2 regions of the Vescimonas sanitatis genome follow, and region 1 is predicted to be linked to the other one. Evidence: a T-box and tRNA genes for the amino acid it is inferred to sense, from the RefSeq annotation. Region 1 holds a T-box; the other holds one or more tRNA genes.
The links. A T-box is a leader RNA that pairs with one kind of tRNA and senses whether it is charged. The one in region 1 lies ahead of tyrS (tyrosine--tRNA ligase), so its partner is inferred to be a tRNA-Tyr.
Positions count from the first base shown of each region.

Region 2: it encodes a tRNA-Tyr, which carries the amino acid that the T-box ahead of tyrS (tyrosine--tRNA ligase) is inferred to sense. The anticodon was not compared.

Region 1 covers NZ_JBMGPW010000001.1:249,907-260,704, reverse strand. The annotation lists gene xerD (site-specific tyrosine recombinase XerD) at 1-176, opposite strand, end outside; gene ACOMDU_RS01355 (stage II sporulation protein M) at 199-792, opposite strand; gene ACOMDU_RS01350 (hypothetical protein) at 1,144-1,578, opposite strand; gene yajC (preprotein translocase subunit YajC) at 1,707-2,156, opposite strand; gene tgt (tRNA guanosine(34) transglycosylase Tgt) at 2,224-3,360, opposite strand; gene queA (tRNA preQ1(34) S-adenosylmethionine ribosyltransferase-isomerase QueA) at 3,376-4,401, opposite strand; gene tyrS (tyrosine--tRNA ligase) at 4,572-5,798, opposite strand; T-box leader at 5,872-6,120, opposite strand; gene recN (DNA repair protein RecN) at 6,193-7,869, opposite strand; gene argR (arginine repressor) at 7,885-8,337, opposite strand; gene ACOMDU_RS01315 (NAD(+)/NADH kinase) at 8,327-9,205, opposite strand; gene ACOMDU_RS01310 (TlyA family RNA methyltransferase) at 9,202-10,020, opposite strand; gene dxs (1-deoxy-D-xylulose-5-phosphate synthase) at 10,017-10,798, opposite strand, start outside.
Region 2 covers NZ_JBMGPW010000004.1:223,976-234,773, reverse strand. The annotation lists gene ACOMDU_RS07050 (putative polysaccharide biosynthesis protein) at 1-676, shown strand, start outside; gene mazG (nucleoside triphosphate pyrophosphohydrolase) at 744-1,535, shown strand; gene ACOMDU_RS07040 (HU family DNA-binding protein) at 1,609-1,884, shown strand; gene ACOMDU_RS07035 (RNA-binding S4 domain-containing protein) at 1,944-2,183, shown strand; gene ACOMDU_RS07030 (YabP/YqfC family sporulation protein) at 2,288-2,572, shown strand; partial or broken gene yabQ (spore cortex biosynthesis protein YabQ) at 2,517-2,786, shown strand; gene ACOMDU_RS07020 (septum formation initiator family protein) at 3,016-3,315, shown strand; gene ACOMDU_RS07015 (carbon starvation CstA family protein) at 3,478-5,208, opposite strand; gene ACOMDU_RS07010 (DUF8052 family protein) at 5,205-5,744, opposite strand; gene ACOMDU_RS07005 (YitT family protein) at 6,198-7,079, opposite strand; gene ACOMDU_RS07000 (sigma-70 family RNA polymerase sigma factor) at 7,220-7,507, opposite strand; gene ACOMDU_RS06995 (hypothetical protein) at 7,488-7,721, opposite strand; tRNA gene ACOMDU_RS06990 (tRNA-Thr) at 7,865-7,940, shown strand; tRNA gene ACOMDU_RS06985 (tRNA-Tyr) at 7,960-8,044, shown strand; gene ACOMDU_RS06980 (XRE family transcriptional regulator) at 8,406-9,161, shown strand; gene ymfI (elongation factor P 5-aminopentanone reductase) at 9,204-9,938, opposite strand; tRNA gene ACOMDU_RS06970 (tRNA-Val) at 10,051-10,126, shown strand; gene ACOMDU_RS06965 (bifunctional metallophosphatase/5'-nucleotidase) at 10,293-10,798, opposite strand, start outside.

The DNA of each region.
Region 1 (10,798 bases):
TGCAGCAGATACTCATTGATCGTCTCTTTCTTCACCTTCCGCATATCCGTTACGCCCACGGAAAGCAGCCAGCTGTGAAACTGGGTCAGGTCACGTATATAGGAGCTGAGGGTATTGGCGGAGGCGTGCTTCTCCTCAGTCAGATAGTCGCGGTATGCCGCGATAAAGTCCGTCATGTGTCCCTCACTCCTCTCTCTTTCAAGTCAAGCCTGGCATCAGCCATGCAAAAAGCCGCGGCACCAGGGCGCACTCCGCCACTGTCCCGGTCAGCAATACAAACACACAGATGATCACGCTCCGCCGGTCTCTCACCTCCGGCTTTTGACGTTCTGCCCGGCGCCACGCACACGCAAAGCTGTCCGCCGCTATCGTCAGCAGACATGGTATGGTGAACAGACACCGCAGTCCCAGCGCCGCCAGCGCCAATACCACGCCCTGCTTTCCCAGTGCAGCGGCAAAGCACTGCACCGCGAACGACAGGAAGAAGCCCTGGGCCGCGCACGTCAGCGGGATCAGCATCACGCCCCAGGCTGTACAGCCCAGCAGAAACGCCGCGGCCGGATAGCGCAGATAGGTCCATAGGACCTGCCACAGCCCCGCGCTGCGCGGTTCTTCTGCATTCAGCCTCGCATAGCCTGTCACATAGCGGCTCAACGACAGAAGGTCCTCCGATGCCACAGTCCGACCCGCTAAAAAGCCCGCCAGGATCCCGGCGGCAAGAAACAGGCACAGTATGTACAGCCGCGCCTTCGGCGGCTGGAGAACAGGCATACGGCGTCGACGCAGCTTCATAGGGCTCACCTCGTCCACAGTGTATGAGCCAAGCCCTCTCGATAGACGTGCCAAAACGTAATAATAAATATATGGCAAAATTCACAAAACCGCAAGAGGTTTTCCGCAAAAACATATTTTTTGTAAATTATGTCAAAATGTTATGTCAACTTAATTATGTAAACAAGGTATACCGGGGTACTGACACGGTTTATAAAAATGCCGAAATCCCAATATCCGGGGAAATGCCGAAAATCCCTGCACCATATCTTGAAAAGCGTGATGCGGCGAACGACTCCCCTGCCGCCCGCCGCACCGTCGGATAAAAAATGCCGCAAAAACACGTTTTCGTTATTTTAACCATGCGCCGCTTTATGTTACCGCCCGTTTTCGACGGTCACCGCTCTTTCTGTGACCGCTGTGGGGTCTCCTCCGCTTCTGCTTCGTTCCGATCAGTCCCGCCAAAAGGCCGCCGCCCCACACGGCGCAGGTCTGGGCAATACCGCTGCCGGTAAAATGTATCGCCTCGTTTCCTGTCAGCGCCGCGATCCACATTGCACCATATACGCAGGCGGATACTGCCAGCGCCCGAGGCAGCGGACCATCGCCGCCCTGCCGTATGGCCATACGTCCGCCGCAGAAGCACGCCAGAACGCTGCTGCCCCATACCAGCGGACCCATCGCGCGCTCCGGCACGATGCCCCGCAGCAGGAGCAGTGACGATACGCCCAGTGCTGCCAGCAGCACGACTGCCGCTGTGGCGGTGCCCAGCCACGTTCCTTTGCCGGCCAGTTGCTTCCAAGACATAAGAATACCTCCCGCATCAGCTTTGCTTCAGCTTATGCGGAAGGTCTGCATCACATGATACACCGATCCCGATCGCTGTCAGCGCAAAAAGAGCGCCGCCCTCCGGGCAGCGCTCCTCTCGGTCTGTATTACTCGGCGTCGGTTTTGTCAGCCTCAGCGGGAGCCTCGGTGACCTCATCAGAGGCCTTCTCCTCCACAGCGGGAGTTTCCTCCGCGGCCTCTTCCTTCTTAGCCTTCTTCACCGGACGCTGCTGGGCGGCAGCCTGCTCGTCCAGGGTACCTACCTGGCCGATAGCGGACTTCAGGAACTCCACGCGAACGCGGTCCTCGCTGGTCTCGATGACCACAGTACGGTCGGTGATAGCCACGACGCGGCCGTACACGCCGCCGATGGTGGTCAGCCAATCGCCCTTCTTCAGAGAACTCCGCATCTCCTCGGCCTGCTTTTTCCGCTTGTTCTCGGGGCGGATCATCAGGAAGTAGAAGATGGCGATCATCAGGACGATCATCAGAATGGTGGAACCCATGCCGCCGGTGGTGGTGGCAGCGGCAGCATCAGCGTAAGCGATCTGAATCATGGAACATTACTCCTTTAACAACAAAGTGATACTATTATACATAGTTCTTTTGCTTTTGGCAAGAGGTTTATATCTTCTCCGCCAGTTTTTTACTGTATTCCTCCCGGAATGCGTCAAAGCACCCGTTGTCCAGGCTGTCACGGATACGCTCCGTCAGCTTGTTGTAAAAATACAGGTTGTGCATCACCGCCAGGCGCATCCCCAGCATCTCCTCCGCTGTAAACAGGTGCCGGAGATATGCCCTGCTGAACTGCCGGCACACCGGGCAGTCACATTCAGGGTCGATAGGCTGTTCATCCAGCTTGTATTTGGCGTTTTTGATGTTCAGCGTGCCCTTCCAGGTAAACAGCTTTCCGTGCCGCGCGTTGCGCGCTGGCATCACACAGTCGAAGAAGTCCACGCCCCGGGCCACGCCCTCAATGATGTTGCTGGGCGTGCCCACGCCCATGAGATACCGCGGCTTATCCGCCGGCATATACGGCTCTACCGCGTCGATGATCTCATACATCACCTCCGTAGGCTCACCCACCGCCAGTCCGCCGATAGCATAGCCGTCGCAGTCGATCTTGGCGATCTGCTGCATATGCCATATCCGCAGATCGGCGTAGGTGGCGCCCTGGTTGATGCCGAAAAGCATCTGTCCGGGGTTTACCGTGTCCGGCAAAGCGTTCAGCCGGTCGTGCTCCTTCTTGCAGCGTTCCAGCCACCGCAGCGTCCGTTCGCAGGAGGCCTTGGCGTAGTCATAGGGTGCGGGGTTTTCCACGCATTCGTCAAAGGCCATGGCGATGTCGCTGCCCAGATTGCTCTGGATACGCATACTCTCCTCCGGACCCATGAAGATGCGGTGTCCGTCAAGGTGGCTGGCAAACGTCACACCCTCCTCACTGATCTTTCGCAGCCCCGACAGCGAGAATACCTGGAAGCCGCCGGAGTCGGTCAGGATCGGTCCGTCCCAGCGCATGAACTTATGAAGTCCTCCCATTTGCCGCACCACATCGTCGCCGGGGCGCAGGTGCAGGTGATAGGTGTTGGATAGTTCGATCTGCGTCCCCAGCCGTTCCTTCAGGTCGATAGCGCTGACGCCGCCCTTGATGGCGGCCTGGGTGCCTACGTTCATGAATACCGGCGTCTGCACCTCGCCGCCGTGGGCGCAAGTAAACACACCTCGCCGGGCTTTTCCCTCTTTTTTGATAACCTTGAACATTTCTCTCTCCTGCTTTCACTGAATGAACATCGCATCGCCAAACGAGAAGAAGCGGTACCGTTCCTCCACCGCCTGCTGATAGGCAGCCAGCACGTGCTCTCGTCCCGCTAATGCCGATACCAGCATGATGAGTGTGGACTCCGGCAGATGAAAGTTTGTCACCAGTGCGTCCAGCACCTTGAACTTGTACCCCGGATAGATGAAAATATCTGTCCATCCGGCGCTGGCGCGCATGGTGCCGTCCTCCGCTGCCTGAGATTCTATCGTGCGGCAGCTGGTGGTACCCACGCAGATGACACGCCCGCCGTTTTTCTTCGTCTCGTTAATAAGATCGGCCGTCTCCTGGGGGATCACACAGTATTCACTGTGCATGGTGTGGTCGGTGATCTCGTCCTCTTTCACCGGGCGGAAGGTCCCAAGTCCCACATGAAGTGTAACGTATCCTACCTTTACACCCATTGCCTGTACTTTTTCCAGAAGCTCCGGCGTAAAGTGCAGCCCCGCTGTGGGCGCCGCCGCCGAGCCGTTGACCTTGGAGTACACCGTCTGATAGCGCTCCTGATCCTGCAGCTCCTCCTTGATGTACGGCGGCAGGGGCATCTTACCCAGCCGCTCCAGCACCTCCAGAAAGATGCCTTCATAAGAGAACTTTACCAGCCGGTTGCCGTCGGGCAGCTCGTCTACCACCTCCGCCGTCAATTCACCGCTGCCGAAAATGACCTGTGCGCCCTTCCGAAGCTTCTTCCCCGGCCGCACCAAACATTCCCAGATGTTGTCGCCCCGGTCGATAAGCAGCAAAATTTCGCAGGCTCCGCCGCCGGGCAATCGGTGCCCCAGCAGACGCGCCGGCAGTACCCGGGAGTTGTTCAGGATCAGGCAGTCGCCCGGACGCAGATACTCCGGCAGATCGTAAAAATGCCGGTGCTCTACCGCCCCTGTTTTCTTGTCCAGCACCAACAGCCGTGAGCCGTCCCGCCGTTCCAACGGTGTCTGCGCGATCAGCTCCTGCGGCAGGTCAAAGTAAAAATCGTGTGTTTTCATCGTGTATCACTCATTCATTCAAAATTTGCACACCGCGGGATATTATAGTATATTTCCCGCCTTTATGCAACGTTTTTCCCGGGAAAAGTTCCTTTGCATAGGGAAAAGCCGCGGTCATACCGCGGCTTTTCCAAAAAACGATGGCAATAATTACAGATGCAGCGCACAGCTTACACCAAAACAGCCTTGTGGAACATCTTTTTGCCCTTTTTGATGACCACGCCGTCGCCGGTGAACTGTTCGCAGCCGAAGGTCGTCTCAATGGCCGCCACCTTCTCATCGTTGACGGAGACGCCGCCCTGCTGCACCAGCCGGCGCGCCTCACCCTTGGAGGCCGCCAGACCGCACTTCACCAGCAGGGTCAGCACGTCGATGCTGCCGCCGCCGAAATCATCGTTGGTCAGCTCGGTAGTGGGCATATGCTCCGTGTCGCCGCTGCCGGCAAACAGCGCCTTGGACGCGGCCTTGGCCTTCTCGGCCTCCTCCTCGCCGTGCACCAGCTTGGTCAGCTCGTAGGCCAGGATCTCCTTGGCCTCGTTCAGTTGAGAGCCCTCCCAGGTGGACATCTTGTCGATCTCCTCCAGCGGCAGGAAGGTCAGCATACGGATGCACTTCAGCACGTCGGCGTCATCCACGTTGCGCCAGTACTGGAAGAACTCGAAGGGGCTGGTCTTGTTGGGGTCCAGCCACACAGCGCCCTTGGCGGTCTTGCCCATCTTGTTGCCCTCGGAGTTCATCAGCAGGGTGATGGTCATGGCGTGGGCGTCCTTGCCCAGCTTCTTGCGGATCAGCTCGGTGCCGCCCAGCATATTGCTCCACTGGTCGTCGCCGCCAAACTGCATATTGCAGCCGTAGTGCTGGAACATGTAGTAGAAGTCATAGCTCTGCATGATCATGTAGTTGAACTCCAGGAAGCTCAGACCACGCTCCATACGCTGCTCATAGCAGCGGGCGCGCAGCATGTTGTTCACGGAGAAGCAGCCGCCCACCTCACGCAGCATCTCGATGTAGTTCAGGGGCTTCAGCCACTCGGAGTTGTACAGCATCAGCGCCTTGCCGTCGGAGAAGTCGATGAACTTCTCCATCTGGCGCTTGAAGCACTCCGCGTTGTGCTTGATGGCGTCCTCGGTCAGCATCTGACGCATGTCGGTGCGGCCGGAGGGGTCGCCGATCAGGGTCGTACCGTCGCCGATCAGGGCGATGGGCTTGTTGCCCGCCATCTGCAAACGCTTCATCAGGCACAGCGCCATAAAGTGGCCCACGTGCAGGCTGTCCGCCGTACAGTCAAAGCCGATGTAGAATGTGGCCTTGCCGTTGTTGACCATCTCGCGGATCTCTTCTTCATTTGTGACCTGTGCGATCAAACCGCGGGCCACCAGTTCCTCATAAATACCCATAGCTTCAATTTCCTTTCTGTATGTTCATTTGTTTTCTTGTGACAGGGAATAAAAAACGCCCCCTGTCATCTCGACAGAGGGCGATGCAGACGCTCGCGGTACCACCTCATATTCGCCATGCCCTCGCAGACACGACCTCGTTGGGTGCAGACACACCCTACCGCTGTAACGGGCGGACCCGACACATCCCTACTGGCTCACGCGAACGTTCGGGAGGCTGCTCCGGGATGTATTCACCCATTTCTTCCTCTCCTCCTTACACCGGCCGGAGGCTCTCTTTGCAGGTCTGAAATGCGCTACTTATTCCCTTCATCGCTGTTACAGTATCAAGTTGAGGTTATTGTAGCAGATTTTTTTCGTTTGTCAACCACTATTTTCATGTTGCGAAAAACAGCTACAGCTCCGCCCGGAATTTCTCCGCCTGTACCAGCAGCTCCTCTGCCCCGTCCAGCATGGTCTGGGACACATGGCTGCCGCCGGTGAGCCGCGCCAGCTCCCGCCGCCGCTGATCTCTGTCCAGCCGCCGCACCTCTGTATAGGTACGGCCGCCTCTTTCGCCCTTCTCTACGGAGAAGTGCGTGTCCGCCATAGCCGCCAGCTGCGGCAGATGGGTCACGCACAGCACCTGCTTTCTGCGGCTGATACGCGCCATCTTCTCCGCCACCTTCTGGGCCGCCCGGCCGGAAACGCCGGTGTCCACCTCGTCGAACACCATCGTCCCCACGTGATCCTGCTCACTGAGCACGTTCTTCATAGCCAGCATGATCCGGGCCAATTCGCCGCCGGAGGCGATCTTGTGGATGGGACGCAGCTCCTCGCCCACGTTGGCAGACATCAAAAACCGTACCGTGTCCATGCCGTCGCTGTCCAGAGGCTTTTCTGCAAAGTCCACCGCAAAGCGTATCTTCCCCATGTCCAGCTGCTGCAGCTCGGCGAGTATCTGCGACGTCAGCTGTTCCGCCGCCGCCTTTCGCGCGTCGGACAGCGCCTGCGCCGCCTGCCGTGCCTCCTTCTCCGCCTTGGACAGCGCCTGCTCCAGCCGCGCCAGCGTGTCACCGGCATCCTCGATCTGCGCCAGCTCCGCCTCGCACCGGGCCTGGTAGTCCAGCATATCCTCCACGGTCGCGCCGTACTTCTTTTTCAGCCGGTACAGCAGGTCCATCCGGCTCTCCACCCGGTCCAGCTCACCGGGCGACACATCCAGCTCGCCCCGCTTGTCCTCCACGGTAGCCGCGATGTCGTAGACCTCGCTGTACGCCTCCCCCAACCGTTCATACAGCTGGCCGAAAGCGTCATCCAAATGGCGTACGCCACCCAGCGCGTCCTGGGCCTGCCGCAGGGCGCTCAGCGCCCCGCCGCCGCTGTCGTCGCCGTTCAGGGCATAGTCCGCCCCGGCCACCGCGTCCAGGAACTTCTCCGCGTTCCGAAGCATCCCCCGCCGCGCTGTCAATTCCTCTTCTTCTCCGGGCTTCAATTTTGCCCGACGAAGCTCCTCGATCTGATATTGCAGGGTATCCACCCGCCGGGCTTTTTCTGCCTCATCCATCTGCAGCGCCCCGATCTGCCGCCGTATATCTGTAAAGTGCTTATACTTCTCAGCATATGTATTTATAAGGCTTCCCGCCCTGCCAAAGCTGTCCAGATACACAATGTGCTGCTCCTCGTCCAGCAGCTGCTGCCCGTCATGCTGTCCATGAATGTTCAGCAGCTGGGCACCCAGCGCCCGCAGCTGTCCCACTGTTACCGGACGGCCGTTGACCCGACATACGTTTTTACCGTCGGTCTGGATCTCCCGCTGCAGCAGCAGCGTCCCATCCGCCTCCGGTTGGATGCCCAGCGTCTCCGTCAGCTCTGGTACCGTGCCGGAAAAAGCCGCGCTGACAAACGCCTTTTCGGCTCCGGTGCGGATCAGCTCCCGGCTGGTCCGCTGCCCCAGTACAGCGCTCAGACTGTCGATAACAATGGACTTGCCCGCGCCGGTCTCACCGGTCAGGGCATTGAACCCCGGTGCGAATTCGATATCCGCCGCCTCGATAATAGCGATATTCTCAATATGCAGCAGCTCCAGCATACCGATCTTCCCTCCTCAGCGCAGCATTTGCCGCACCTGTTCGCAGAAATCCGCCGCGTGGGCACTGTCGTGAAATACCAGCAGCACCGTGTCGTCGCCGGCCAGCGTACCCACGATATCCGTATCCTGCATGCTGTCCAGCGCAAAGGCGGCGGCGTTGGCCATGCCGTTCATCGTCTTGATGATCGCCAAATTCTGGGCGTTTTCCGCCGATACGACGCACTCCCGAAAGATCGTCTGCAGCTTCTCCTCAAAATTCAGCTTGGGCATCTGCGCCGACACGGCATAGCGATACCCACCCTTGCCGTCCGGTGCCTTCATCAGGTGCAGCTGCTTGATGTCCCGGGAAACAGTGGCCTGCGTGCAGGCAAAACCCCGTACCGCCAACAGCTGCATCAGCTGCTCCTGTGTCTCCACAGCTGTCTCCTCAATGATCTGCAATACCGCTGTCTGCCGGTCATTTTTCATGCTTCAGCGCCTCCATCCCCATCTTTGAATCCAGTATCTCACAAAAGCTCTTTTTACTCAGCCGCACCAGCTTCGTCACGAACTTGGACTGCCGTGTCCGCACCACATCGCCGTTTTTCAGCGAAAACGCCTTCCCGCCGTCCACAGACAGATATACGAACTTCCGATTGGCGTCTGCCGTTTCCACCAGCAGCGTGTGCTCCGGCGAGAGCACGTAGCTGCCCGCCCGGGTCGAGTGGGGGCAGATGGGCGTCAGCAGCAGATTGTGAGCCGTGGGCTCCACGATGGGCCCGCCGGCCGCCATAGAGTACCCCGTGGATCCGGTGGGCGTGGACACAATGGCCCCATCGCCGGTGATCCTGGTCAGCCGGCCCTCCTCCGTGGATACATCCAGCCGCACCACCCGGGCCACACTGCCCTTTGAGATCACCGCGTCGTTCAGCGCGATATTGTTGTATACGGGCTTACCCTCCCGCAGCACGGTCACGTCCAGCATCATCCGGGACTCCACGGCAAAATCCCAGCTTTTCAGGTCACGCAGCCGTTCCAGCTCATTTGGCTCCAGCTCGGACATAAAGCCAAGGCTCCCCAGATTGATGCCCAGCACCGGCACATTGTGCAGCGCCACTGTCCGGGCCAGATGCAGGATCGTACCGTCGCCGCCGAAGGCGATGAGCATATCCGCCCGCTTGATCTCCTGCTGTAACTGCCGGATGGGCACACCCAGCTGATCGTCATACCCCTCCCGACTGAAGGGCAGACATACCACCGTTTCAAAACCGAGCCCCTCCAGCAGCTCCCTGGACCGCTTGGCCACGGTCAGCTCGCTGTCCCGATAGGGATTTGGGCAAAGGATCACACGTTTCATATCTCCCCATGACCTTCCTTCAACGCAGAATGTGAGGCGTCCACCAACGCCCGCAGGTCAGGGACGCAGTCCGCTTCCCCGCCCTTTTTCAGATAGCCGAGGTACTCGATATTTCCCTCCGGCCCGCGGATAGGAGAATATGTAATACCAAGAACTGTAAAGTTATTTTCCTTTGCATGACGCAAGAAGCTCTCCAGCACCTCCAGGTGTACTGCCGGGTCACGGATGACGCCCTTTTTCCCTACTTTTTCCCGCCCGGCTTCAAATTGCGGCTTGATGAGGCAGGCCACCTCACCGCCCTCGCACAGCAGCGTATATAGTGCCGGAAAGATCAGCTTCAGTGAGATAAAGCTCACGTCGATGGACGCAAAATCCAACGCCTCCGGTATCTGCTCCGTGGAGAGATACCGCGCGTTGGTCCGTTCCAGACACACCACCCGTGCATCGCTCCGCAGCTTCCAATCCAGCTGTCCGTAGCCCACATCCACAGCATAAACCTTTGCCGCGCCATTTTGCAGCATACAATCCGTAAACCCGCCGGTGGACGCGCCGATGTCCGCGCACACCTTGCCCTCCAATGTGATGGGAAAGGTCTGCATGGCCTTTTCCAGCTTCAGTCCGCCCCGGCTCACATACCGCAGGGCGTGACCCCGTACCTCCACACTGGCGTCCTCCGTCACCGGTGTCCCGGGCTTGTCCGACCGCTGTCCGTCCACGAATACCAAACCTGCCATAATGGTGGCCTGGGCTTTCTGGCGGCTCTCGCACAGCCCGCGTTCTGTCACAAGCACATCCAGCCGTATTTTTTTGCTCATGCCAATACCTCCCGCACCGCCTGTGCGATTCCCTCTGCGTCCAGACCGAGGGCGTGCCGCAGCTCTACCGTGGACCCCTGGCTCGGGAGCGTCGTGCCGACGCTTCGCAGTACCAGCTTTTCCGTGCCCGCACCCTGCTCCAGCAGCAGCGCGCCCAGCCGTTCGCCCACCGCGCCGGCGCGGAGCTGATCCTCCGCGGCCACTATGCGCTTTACGCCGGCCAGCGCCCGGCAAATACCGCTGCTGTCCAGCGGCGCGACCCGGTTCAGCTTTACCACCCGGGCGGAAACGCCCTCCCCCGCCAGCAGCGCCGCTGCCCGCAGCGCCTGCTGCGTCAGGATACCGTAGGTCACGATAGCCGCGTCTGTCCCCTGACGGAGCACCGTCACTGATTCATCGCCGCAGTCGCCGTCATAGCCGTCCTCGCCGCCCCGGGGATACCGCACCGCCACCGGTCCGTCCATCTCCAGCACCGCCCGCCGCAGCATCTGCCGCAGCTCGGCAAAGCTGGCGGGCGCGAGCACCGTCATGCCCGGTATCTGGCTCAGGTAGTCCAGACAGCCGTGGTGTGTCTCGCCGTCTGCGCCCACGATGCCGCAGCGATCCACCGCCAGCACCACATGGAGCTTCTCCAGCGCCATATCCTGCACCAGCATATCGTAGCCCCGCTGCAAAAAGCTGTCATACACGGCAAACACCGGTATCAGCCCCTGCTTGGCCATACCGCCGGCCATAGCCACACCGTGGCCCTCCGCAATGCCCACGTCAAAAAACCGCC
Region 2 (10,798 bases), on a different contig from region 1:
ATCCGCCGCGCTGACCCGCCGCGACCGCACTGCTGCCGGAATAGCGGCCGGGGCGGCGCTGAAGCTGACGGTGCTGGCGGCCCTGCCCTCCGGCGTGGGACTGTCGGTGCTGGCGGGGCCTATCCTGCACCTGCTCTATCCCGCGGTGCCGGAAACCGCCGAGGCGGCGGCCTATCACCTGACGTTCCTGGGTCTGGCCTGTGTGTTCGTATGCCTGATGGTGGCCACCAACGGCGTCCTGCAGGCCTACGGTCACCCGCTGCTGCCGGTGATCTCCCTCCTCTGCGGCGGCATACTGAAGATCGTCACCAACTACCTGATGGTGGGCGATCCCGCCACGGGCATTCGGGGCGCCGCGGTGAGCACACTGTACTGCTACGCGCTGATCGCGGTCATCAACCTGGCAGCCATCGCACGGCTGGTACCGGAGCGTCCGGGGTATATCTCCCTGTTTGCCAAGCCCGTTCTTCTGACGGCGGTGATGGCGCTGGCGGCCCGGTCCGGCTATGGCCTGTTCTGCCGCCTTCTGCCCGAGAGATGGGCGGTACTGCCGGCGGTGCTGCTGGCCGCCGTTGTATACGTGGTGCTGGCGCTGGCCATCGGCGCCGTGACGCGGCAGGATCTTCAGACCCTGCCGAAAGGGGAAAAACTGGCTGACCGGCTGCATTTGCGGTAAAATTCCTGAAATGCAGCGAACTTTTCCCCAGTTGCAGTGGAAAACCTCTTGCAATAGGAGCGTAAGTATGATAAATTTTACAAGGAAACCACGCTATGGCTACGAAGACCTGCTGGAGATCATCCGGCTGCTCCGTTCGCCGGAGGGCTGTCCCTGGGACCGGGTGCAGACCCACCAGTCCATCCGCCGAGGAATGCTGGAGGAGGCCTACGAGGCCGCCGAGGCCATCGATACGGACAACGCCGCACTGCTGAAGGAAGAGCTGGGCGACGTGCTCATGCAGGTGGTGTTCCACGCCGGCATTGAGGCCGACGCCGGGCGCTTTGACATGGATGACGTATGCGACGGCGTGGTAAAAAAGCTGCTGTACCGCCACCCCCACGTGTTCGGCGATGGTCAGGCGGAAACGGCAGACACTGTGCCCGCCAGCTGGGAGCAGCTGAAGCGGCAGGAGAAGGGCCAGAAAACCACTGCCGATGCGCTGGATGCCGTGGCCCGCAGTCTGCCAGGTCTGTGGCGGGCGGAGAAGATACAGAAGAAGGCTGCGGAGGCGGGCTTCGACTGGCGCGACGTCTCCGGCGCGCTGGACAAGCTGGACGAGGAGACTGCCGAGCTGCGGCAGGCGGTACGCGCCGGCACCAATGTCGAGGAGGAGCTGGGCGACGTACTGTTCGCCTCCGTAAAGGTGGGTCGCTTCTGCGGCGTGGACCCGGAAACAGCTGTCAACGGCACCTGTGAAAAATTCATTCGCCGCTTCCGCGCGATGGAGGAGGCCGCGGCCGCAGAGGGCCGCAGCCTGTCCGACATGACGCTGGAGGAGATGACCGCCCTGTGGAACGGAGCCAAAGAATGTTCTTAATGCGATACAACATCGTTTTAGGATAGCCGCCCATTGCGGCAATTACCAACGAAAATTTTTGGGAGGAAATAACATGAATAAGACTGAACTGATCGCCGCTGTCGCTGAGAAGACCGGCCTGTCCAAGAAGGACTCTGACGCTGCCGTCAACGCCGTTCTGAACACCATCACCGAGACCCTGAAGGCTGACGAGAAGATCCAGCTGGTGGGCTTTGGTTCCTTCGAGACCAAGAAGCGCGCTGCCCGCACCGGCCTCAATCCCCGCACCAAGACGCCCGTGCAGATCGCCGCTACCAAGATCCCCGCTTTCAAGGCCGGCAAGGCCCTGAAGGACGCCGTGGCAGAGTAAGCTGACGTATGCAAAGGCTGGTGTGGCGACACACCAGCCTTTCTTATAGGAGGGACCCCATGCGTTTGGACAAATATCTGAAGGTCTCGCGGCTCATCAAGCGCCGCACCGTGGCCAATGAGGCCTGCGACGCCGAGCGTGTCACCGTCAACGGCCGGGTACAGCGGGCATCCTACGACGTGAAGGTGGGCGATGTGATCGCGATCCGTTTCGGTGCAAGAACGCTGACGGTTGAGGTAGTGTCCGTCACCGAGAACGTGGGCAAAGACGCGGCTGCGGCCATGTATAAAGAGGTCTGAGGACAAACCCGGCATAAAAGAACAAGCCCCCTCATACGATGGTAAAAAACGCATCCCGGCACAGGGCCGGGGCGCGAAAACCGTATCGTAGGAGGGGACTTTTTATGCCGTATGATATCACCGATCCTGCCACCGCCCACCGCTTACAGCTGGAGGGGCGGGAGAAGCTCACCGTCTCCGGCGTAGAGGACGTGGAGCGCTTCGACGACCAGTGCATCGTGCTGCGTACCGGCGCGGGCGTGCTGGTGGTCAGCGGAGAGAGCCTGCACATCGGCAAGCTGAGCCTGGATGGCGGCGAGCTGCACGTGGACGGGCGCATCGACGCGCTGACCTATGAGGATGCGCCGGAGGTCCGGGGCGGCGGGCTGTTCAGCCGCCTGTTCGGCTGAGGTGGGGACCGTTGTCTCCGAGCAGCTGCGTTCGTACCTGACCGCAGCGGCCCTGGGCGCGGCGGCCGGGGCCGTCTATGACCTGCTGCGGCTGGTGCGGCTGCGCCGTCGGCGGGACCGGCGGCTGACCCATGGGCTGGACGCGGCGTTTCTGCTGCTGGTCGCTCCGGCCCTGCTGTGGTACGCCCTGCGGGTAGGGCAGGGCGAGCTGCGGCTGATCATGCTGACCGCCATGGGCCTGGGCGCGGCGGTGTATCTGCTGGCGCTCTCGCCGCTGATGCGTCCGCTCTGGGACTTCTGGCTCAGCGCCGCCGCGGGCACAGGCCGGCTGCTGTGGTGGCCGGTGAAAAAATTTACGGCGGCGGCGAAAAAAGCCTTTATTTTTTGTCGGAAGTGCGTTATGATAAGAAAAAAGCGCGCTGCGGAAAAGGAGGCGGAACGCCATGCAGAAAGGGCAGGCGCACGCAAAGAAGCACCGGACAAATCCCATATTGCTGCTGGTCATTCTCGCGCTGGTGGTGTTTTTAGGCGTGGAGCTGATCCGGGTGGGCAAGCGGCTGAACGAGGCCGCGCAGCAGCAGGCCGCGCTGGAGAGACAGCTGCAGCAGCAGACGCAGGAGAACCAGGCGCTGGAGTCTGACCTGGCCAAGAAGGACGACGAGGAGTTCATCAAGGACCTGGCCCGCGACCAGCTGGGGCTGGCCGAGGCCGGCGAGCGAATTTTCTACGATGTGAATGACTGAAAAGCAGTCCCCGGCAGCGCCGGGGGCTGCTTTCTTCTGCGAAGAATACAGCAAAAGGCTCCGGCGAATGCCGGAGCCTGTGCTTTTTGTGAGGAGAAAATGATATCAGGGAAGAAACGGCGCCGTCTGCTTACGCAGGGGCGAACGCTCCTGATAAGCGATTTACTCTGCGGCCTGAGCAGCCTTCTTGTTGCGGCCGAGAGCGCGGATGCCCTCCACCACCAGATCGATGGCCAGAATCACCAGCAGCACGCCGATGATACCACGGATGTAGAACCACACCACACCCTGACCACCGGCCATGATGCCGACGATCTGAGCCTTGATGGTGAACACCAGGGAGGTCAGGGTCACGATCAGCATGAAGAACATGGGGAAGTAGAACATCTTGTTGTTGCGGCCGATCTTGCCCAGCCAGCAGCACACAGCCAGCAGACCCAGAGCAGCCAGCAGCTGGTTGGCAGCGCCGAACAGAGCCCAGATCTTGGCATAGCCGGTCAGACCCAGAGCCACGCCAGCCACCACGGTGATACCGGTAGCCACATAGGGGTTGGTGATAACGCGCTTCCAGCCGGTCAGATCCTCGCGGGTCTTGCCGGGCTCGACAAAGAACTCAGCGAACATATAGCGGGCCAGACGGGTGGCGGTATCCACAGAGGTCAGGCAGAAGGCGGACACGGCCAGGATCAGCATGGAGTACACCACGTTGTAGCAGCCGGAGCCGAACACCTTGGAGAACATGGAGGCCAGACCGGTGGCAAACACGACGGTAGGCGTCGTGGTGGTGCCGTCAGCATACTGGTTCCAGATGTAACCAACAGCGCAGACGGAGATCAGAGCCAGAGCGCACTCGATCAGCATACCGCCATAGGCGATGGGCTTGGCGTCCTTCTCCTGATCCAGCTGCTTGGACGTGGTACCGGAGCCCACCAGGGAGTGGAAGCCGGACACAGCGCCGCAGGCGATGGTCACGAACAGTGCAGGGAACATATAGCCCAGGGACGTGCCGCTGGGAGCCAGGGTATCATAGAACCCGGTAAACGCGGGCATATCCACGGTGGGGGAGCAGCCGACGATGCCCACGACAGCCAGGATCATCATGCCGTACAGCAGGAAGGAGCTCAGGTAGTCACGGGGCTGCAGCAGGATCCAAACGGGGGTGACGGAAGCAACGCCGATGTACAGACCGACAATGATCATCCACACGGTGTAGTTCAGATAGATGGGATGCCAGTTCAGGCCGATGATCATGCAGACCACGATGCCGATGACGCCGATGACCGTGGAAATGCCCAGAGGCGCGTTGCGGCGATAGACAAAGAAGCCGAACAGAATGGCCATCAGGATGAACATGATGGAGATGATGGCGGTGGAGGCATTGGCAGCGGAAGCCGCATAGTCCACAGCGCCGTCAGCGGTGTAGGTGGCCTTGAAGGTGTTGGCCACGATGGAGGCGAATGCCGCCACCACCAGGATCAAAGTCAGGTAAGCGAAGGTGATGAACAGCTTCTTGGCCTTGGCGCCGATGGCGTCGCCGATGACCTCACCGATGGACTCGCCCTTGTGGCGAATGGAGGCGAACAGGGCGCCGAAGTCATGCACGCCGCCGAAGAAGATACCGCCGATCAGGACCCACAGCATAACGGGGACCCAACCGAACACAGCGGCCTGAATGGGGCCGTTGATGGGGCCGGCACCGGCGATAGAGGAGAAATGGTGACCCATCAGCACGGGAGCCTTGGCAGGACAATAATCCTTGCCATCCTCCATGGTATGGGCAGGAGTCGGACGGGAGTTATCCACGCCCCACTTCTTGGCCAGCCAGCCGCCGTAGAAGATATAACCTACGACCAGGACAGCGCAGCCAATAATAAGGAACAACGCAGCATTCATACAGCTCTCTCCTTTCTGAATAGCGATTTCTTTTGCTTATGAAACAGGCCTCTTTCGAAAACCTGTGCTGCACTATGTCCGCTGGCATTGGTGCTGATCTTTTCCTCAGGCAGCACCACCAGCCCGGTATGAAAGTCCATCCAGCCCCAGTAGGACAGCTTGAAGCTCTTGTAGAGCTTGCAGCGCTTCAGTGCCTTGCGGGCGTCTTCGTCGCAGCTGTCACAGACAAACAGCGCGGTGATATAGGTATACATATGGGTGGAGTTTGGCTGGATGCGGGCCATACCCTGTTCGTAGGCCAGCTTTTCGCACCTTTCATATATCTCCTTCGTCAGATGGGGAACATTGAAAAGGTACACATATTCAAAGCTGTTGGCCTGCCAGAGCTTGGCCTTTTTGGAGAGCACGTACTTCTCGGCGGTGGCGTAGAAATCCATCGTGGCGGCCAAGGCGTGCTCGTTCTCTTCGCAGCGGGTCACATCATAGCTGCCGGCGTACACATCGCACAAACGGTCGACGGCTTCCTGTCGGGTCATAGCGGCTCCTCCCTTTTCATAACGATTTCTTAGCATTCAGGACGTGGTTCATCGTTCCTTTCGCAATTAAAACTGCGAAATATTTATACCGGAAAAGTTGCATTTCCTGTTTTTTAGCAAACAAACACGCCCGCCCACTAATAACATCATTACTATACGCCGGTGTTTTTCAACTTTCAAGCCGCAAAATGAACAATTTTTGAACATTAAGTTTGTATAAATTTTTGGTTGATTTGTGCAAAAAAATGTGGTAGTTTGAAAACGTTACCGACACTTGCCGTTTTTTTTGTTTTACGAGGCGCTGTCCCGCCTGTAAGAACGGTTTGCGCCGGTTTCGTTTTTTATCAGCGGACAAATTGGAAACGTTGCCGCCTTCACATCCGCAATTTCCTGAAAAGGTAAGAAAAAAACACCATCCCGTGGGATGGTGTTTTGTGATTTTTTCGGTTACTGTCACCCCAGGTGGCGCTCGAAATTGCCGCCGGCATGGACGCCCTCCTGCACGATGTAGAAGGCATCCGGGTCCACCCGGCGCAGAACATCCTGCAGGGTGTCGATCTCATACTTGGACAGGCAGACACAGAGCACCTGCACCTCGTCGCCGGTCCAGCCGCCCCGGCCCGTCCAGCTGGTAACGCCCCGGTCCAACTGCTCCATGATGTAGCGGGGCAGCTGGGGGTCGTTCTTCTTGGTGAAGATCAGCAGCTGTACCGTAACATTCTGCCGGTGGATACGGTCCAGAAACAGGCTGCTCAGCACATTATATATAGCGGAGTAGATCGCGGTGGTGGCGTCGAACAGGAAGAAGCACAGGGTGTACAGCAGCGCGTTGAAGAAAATGGAGAACCGACCCACGGTGAAGCGGCTGCCCTTCTTGCTGAGATACAGCCCCAGGATGTCCAGGCCGCCGGTGGAGCAGCCGCAGGTCAGCACCAATCCAGAGGCAAAACCCGCCAGGATGCCGCCTACCATACAGCTGGTGAGGATATCCGGAATGACCGGCGTGGACGGCGAGGGAATGACCGCCAGAAAGACAGAGTTGCAGACGGTGCAGATCGCTGCCTTCCAGAAAAACTCCCGGCCTAGGGCCTTGTAGGCCAGCAGGAACAAGGGAATGTTCACGAAGAAATACAGTACACCGGCCAGGTCGAAGGGCAGGGAGAGAGACAGCTCCCGCTGCAGAAGGGTACGGATCACCTGGCACAGGCCGTAGGCCCCGCCGCCGTAGAGGCCCTGAGGCACGATGAACACGTTGATGGCCACGCTGAGCAGCAGGCCGCCCAGCAGACCGCCGATCAGGCGCAGGCTCTTGTTGTGCATGAGTTTCTGATACATGGAGCGATACTCCTTTTCTTCCATGGTAATGTCAGTAATACCGGCAGGATACGTAGGTGATACATATATGGTACGTATACGGTACGTATATAGTATGTGGCGGAACGGGAAATGTCAAGCACTTCTCGTTCCGCCGCGGATCAAAAGCTATATCGCAGGCAGCGCTCCAGTCTGCGGAGCGCCCGGTGCAGTGAACGGGACACCGTGGACTTGTTGACGCCCAGCACCGCCGCGATCTGGGTCACGTTCATGTCCCTCTCCATGTACAGCGCCAGGACCTCCCGCTGGCGGGGCGTCAGCTCCGCCGCCACAGCCTTGGGCAGGTTCCGCAGCAGCCGACGGCGGCGTTCGCTGTTGTCCCCGGCCTGGGTGTGGAGCCAGAACTCAAGACCCGCCCGATCCATGGGGTCATATACGGTACTCGCCATAGCCGCAGAAGCTCCTGTCGTAGTAGCGGGCCGTCAGTTGGGTCAGGCGGCGGCACTGCTCCAGCATGGGCCGCAGCTCCGCGATCCGGCGGCGCAGACGCCGGGCCTCCTCCTGATCGCCGGTGGTACGCAGGGCCAGGCGCAGCTGCGCCAGCCGCCCGGCCACCAGCGCGGCGCTGGCGTCGTACTGTACGGAAAGTTGTGATAATGTCATATGCGATCCCCCTCTTTCGTTGTTCTGCATGGTTCTTTTGTGAAAGCTGTATAACTTTAAAGCGATAAATTTTCTGTTTCCTGATAAACTTTCTTGTTGACATTGAGGGAAAGCTCTGGTATAATACGGTTCGCTGGTGAGATGCTGGTGTAGCTCAGCTGGTAGAGCAGCTGATTTGTAATCAGCAGGTCGGGGGTTCGAATCCGTCCACCAGCTCCAATTGAATACCCGTATATTTGGGGGATTTCCCGAGTGGCCAAAGGGGACAGACTGTAAATCTGCTGGCAATGCCTTCGGTGGTTCGAATCCACCATCCCCCACCAAAAATACCGATCAGCCCTTCAGGCGGTCGGTATTTTTATTGTCAACGCCGCGGTACCTATCATGTGCACGCCCCGAGAGAAGCGGCCCAGCCCGCCGCAAAAGAGCACGCTCCGGCGTGCTCTTTTCGTTTTTTGCCGCCCCCTCTGCCGCCGTTTGTATCCACCTCCTCCACGCCACAGCATTCTTGTGACAACCCCCTTTCAAAACCAAGAAACTTGTTGATGACGCTACTGTATCACAAGAAACTTGTGATGTCAAGTCAAAAATCACAAGTTTCTTGTGATTATCCCTTGACAAAACCAAAAATCCAGCGTAGTATACTGTCAAAAGCAGTCTGTATTTGTCGAGGAGGTGCGCGGCGTGTCTTTTGGTGAACAAATGCGGCGGCGGCGGGAGGAGCTGGGGCTGACCCGGCAGGCGCTGGCCGACCGACTGGGAGTGTCCGTATCCGCCGTGGGCAACTACGAGACGGGCATCAGCGCCCCCAAGGAGGAGGTGCTCCTGCGGCTGTTTGACGCGCTGGAGGCTGAGCCCAACTATCTGTACCGGGGCAGCTACCGCGCCGCCTCCGGCGGCCACAGTGACGAGGAGCGCCGTCTGCTGGCCAAATACCGGGATCTGCCCCTGTCCGGGCGCCAGACCGTCCACACGCTGGTGGACGCGCTGACCGAAATGACTGACGACCTGCGCGCCGCCGCACCCGCCGCCGAGAGGCGGGTCATCCCGCTGTACACATCACCCGCCGCCGCGGGCTTTGCCGCCCCGGTGTTCGGCGAGGACTATGAGCTGATACCGGTCACCGGCGACGTACCGCCCGGTGCGGAGCTGGCCGTGCGGATACAGGGCGACTCCATGGCGCCGGTCATCGCCGACGGCGCCGTGGTCTACGTGAACCACGACCCGGTGCAAAGCGGCGACGTGGGCATCTTCTGCGTGGACGGCGATATGCTGTGCAAGCAGTACTACCGGGATCCGCTGGGTATGGTATACCTGTTCTCCCTGAACCGGAAGCGCTCGGATATGGACGTGATATTCCACCGGGGCAGCGGCCGCAGCCTCACCTGCTTCGGCCGGGTGATGCTCCACACCCAGCCCCTCCCGGAGGGACATATATAACGAAGCAGCCCGCCTCTTTCGAGGCGGGCTGCGTTTTCGCGGTCACAATATAAATCCTCCGTCGCAGGTGAGCACCTGCCCGGTGATGAACGACGCCTTCTCGTCCGCCAGGAAGCTGACAGCGGCGGCGATGTCCTCCGGCGTGCCCAGACGGCCCAGCGGCGTCTCCTGCGCCAGCTGGGGGAGTACCTCCGGCGGCAGAGCGCCCAGCATATCGGTCTTGATGACACCCGGCGCAACGCAGTTGACCCGGATGCCCGTTGGCGCCAGCTCCGACGCCAGCGACCGCGTCAGCGCGATCAGCGCGCCCTTGGTGGCAGAGTACGTCACCTCGCAGCTGGCGCCCCGCAGGCCCCAGATGGAGGACACGTTGACGATGCACCCGGCGTGTTCGCGGAGCATATGGGGCAGCACCGCCTGTATGGTGTGGAACGCCCCGTCCACGTTCACGGCGAAATACCGGTGCCACAGGGCGTCGGTGATGTCCTGGAACAGCGCCTGTCCCGCCACGCCCGCATTGTTCACCAGCAGCGACACGGGGCCGAGCTCGCCCTCCACCCGCCGCACCATCTCGTTCACCTGCACCCGGTGCGCCACGTCCGCCTGCACGGCCATGGCGCGGCCGCCGGCGGCGCTGATCTCCGCCACCAGTGACATGGCGCAGTCCTGCCGCTCCCGGTAGTTGACGCACACGGCGTAGCCCTCGGCGGCCAAGCGGCGGGCCACCGCCCGTCCGATGCCCCGGGAGGAGCCGGTCACCAGCGCGATCTTTTCCATGGGATCATCCCCTTTTCACAGTCTTTCCCCGTGAGTATAGCAAATTTCCGCGGGAAAGGCAAGAAAAGTGTTGACAAACCGGGGTTGATAGGGTAATATACTATCGTTGTCTGCGCGGTTAGCTCAGCTGGTAGAGCACATGCTTGACGTGCATGGGGTCACAGGTTCGAGTCCTGTACCGCGCACCACGAAAACCTCGGAACCACAAGGGTTCCGAGGTTTTTTGCTTTGCAAATTTTGAATTCGAGTCAGTGACGCACGCCAAAAAAGCCCCGGGGCCGAAAAGGTCCCGGGGCTTTTGGAGCACAGGAAGCGTTGTAAAACGGCAGCGGTTTGTCCGAGACGCAGCGGCGCTTATCCCTCGCTCCGCACAGGCGGAAGGACCTGAAAATCGCCGCGGCGCTCCGGCATGGCGTCGCCGTACTGCTTGAAGTAGTCCAGGATCAGATCGGACATTTCCGTGCCGATCTCCCGCACCACGGGGCAGCCCACATAGCAGTCATACCCGCCGGTGCCGCTGGCGCGGTAGCTGTTCAGGCAGATGGTGAACACATCGGTATCCGCCACGGGCTTTCCCTGCACGGTCATGGCAGCGACCCGCTGCCCCACCGGGCGGGAGATATCGTAGGTGTAGGACACGCCCATGTAGTAGTCATAGTTGTAATGCTCCACCTTCGGCTCCAGGAAGCAGTCCGACACCCGCAGGGTGCCGTCGTCGTTCCGGGTAAAGTATGCCGCGCTGCGCTCCATCGCCTGCCGCAGGACGGCGCCGGTGATCTCCAGCACCGACAGCGTGTTGGTGTAGGGGTAGGCGATCAGCAGATCGCGCCGCCGCACCACCCGCGGGAGCCCCGCCGCGT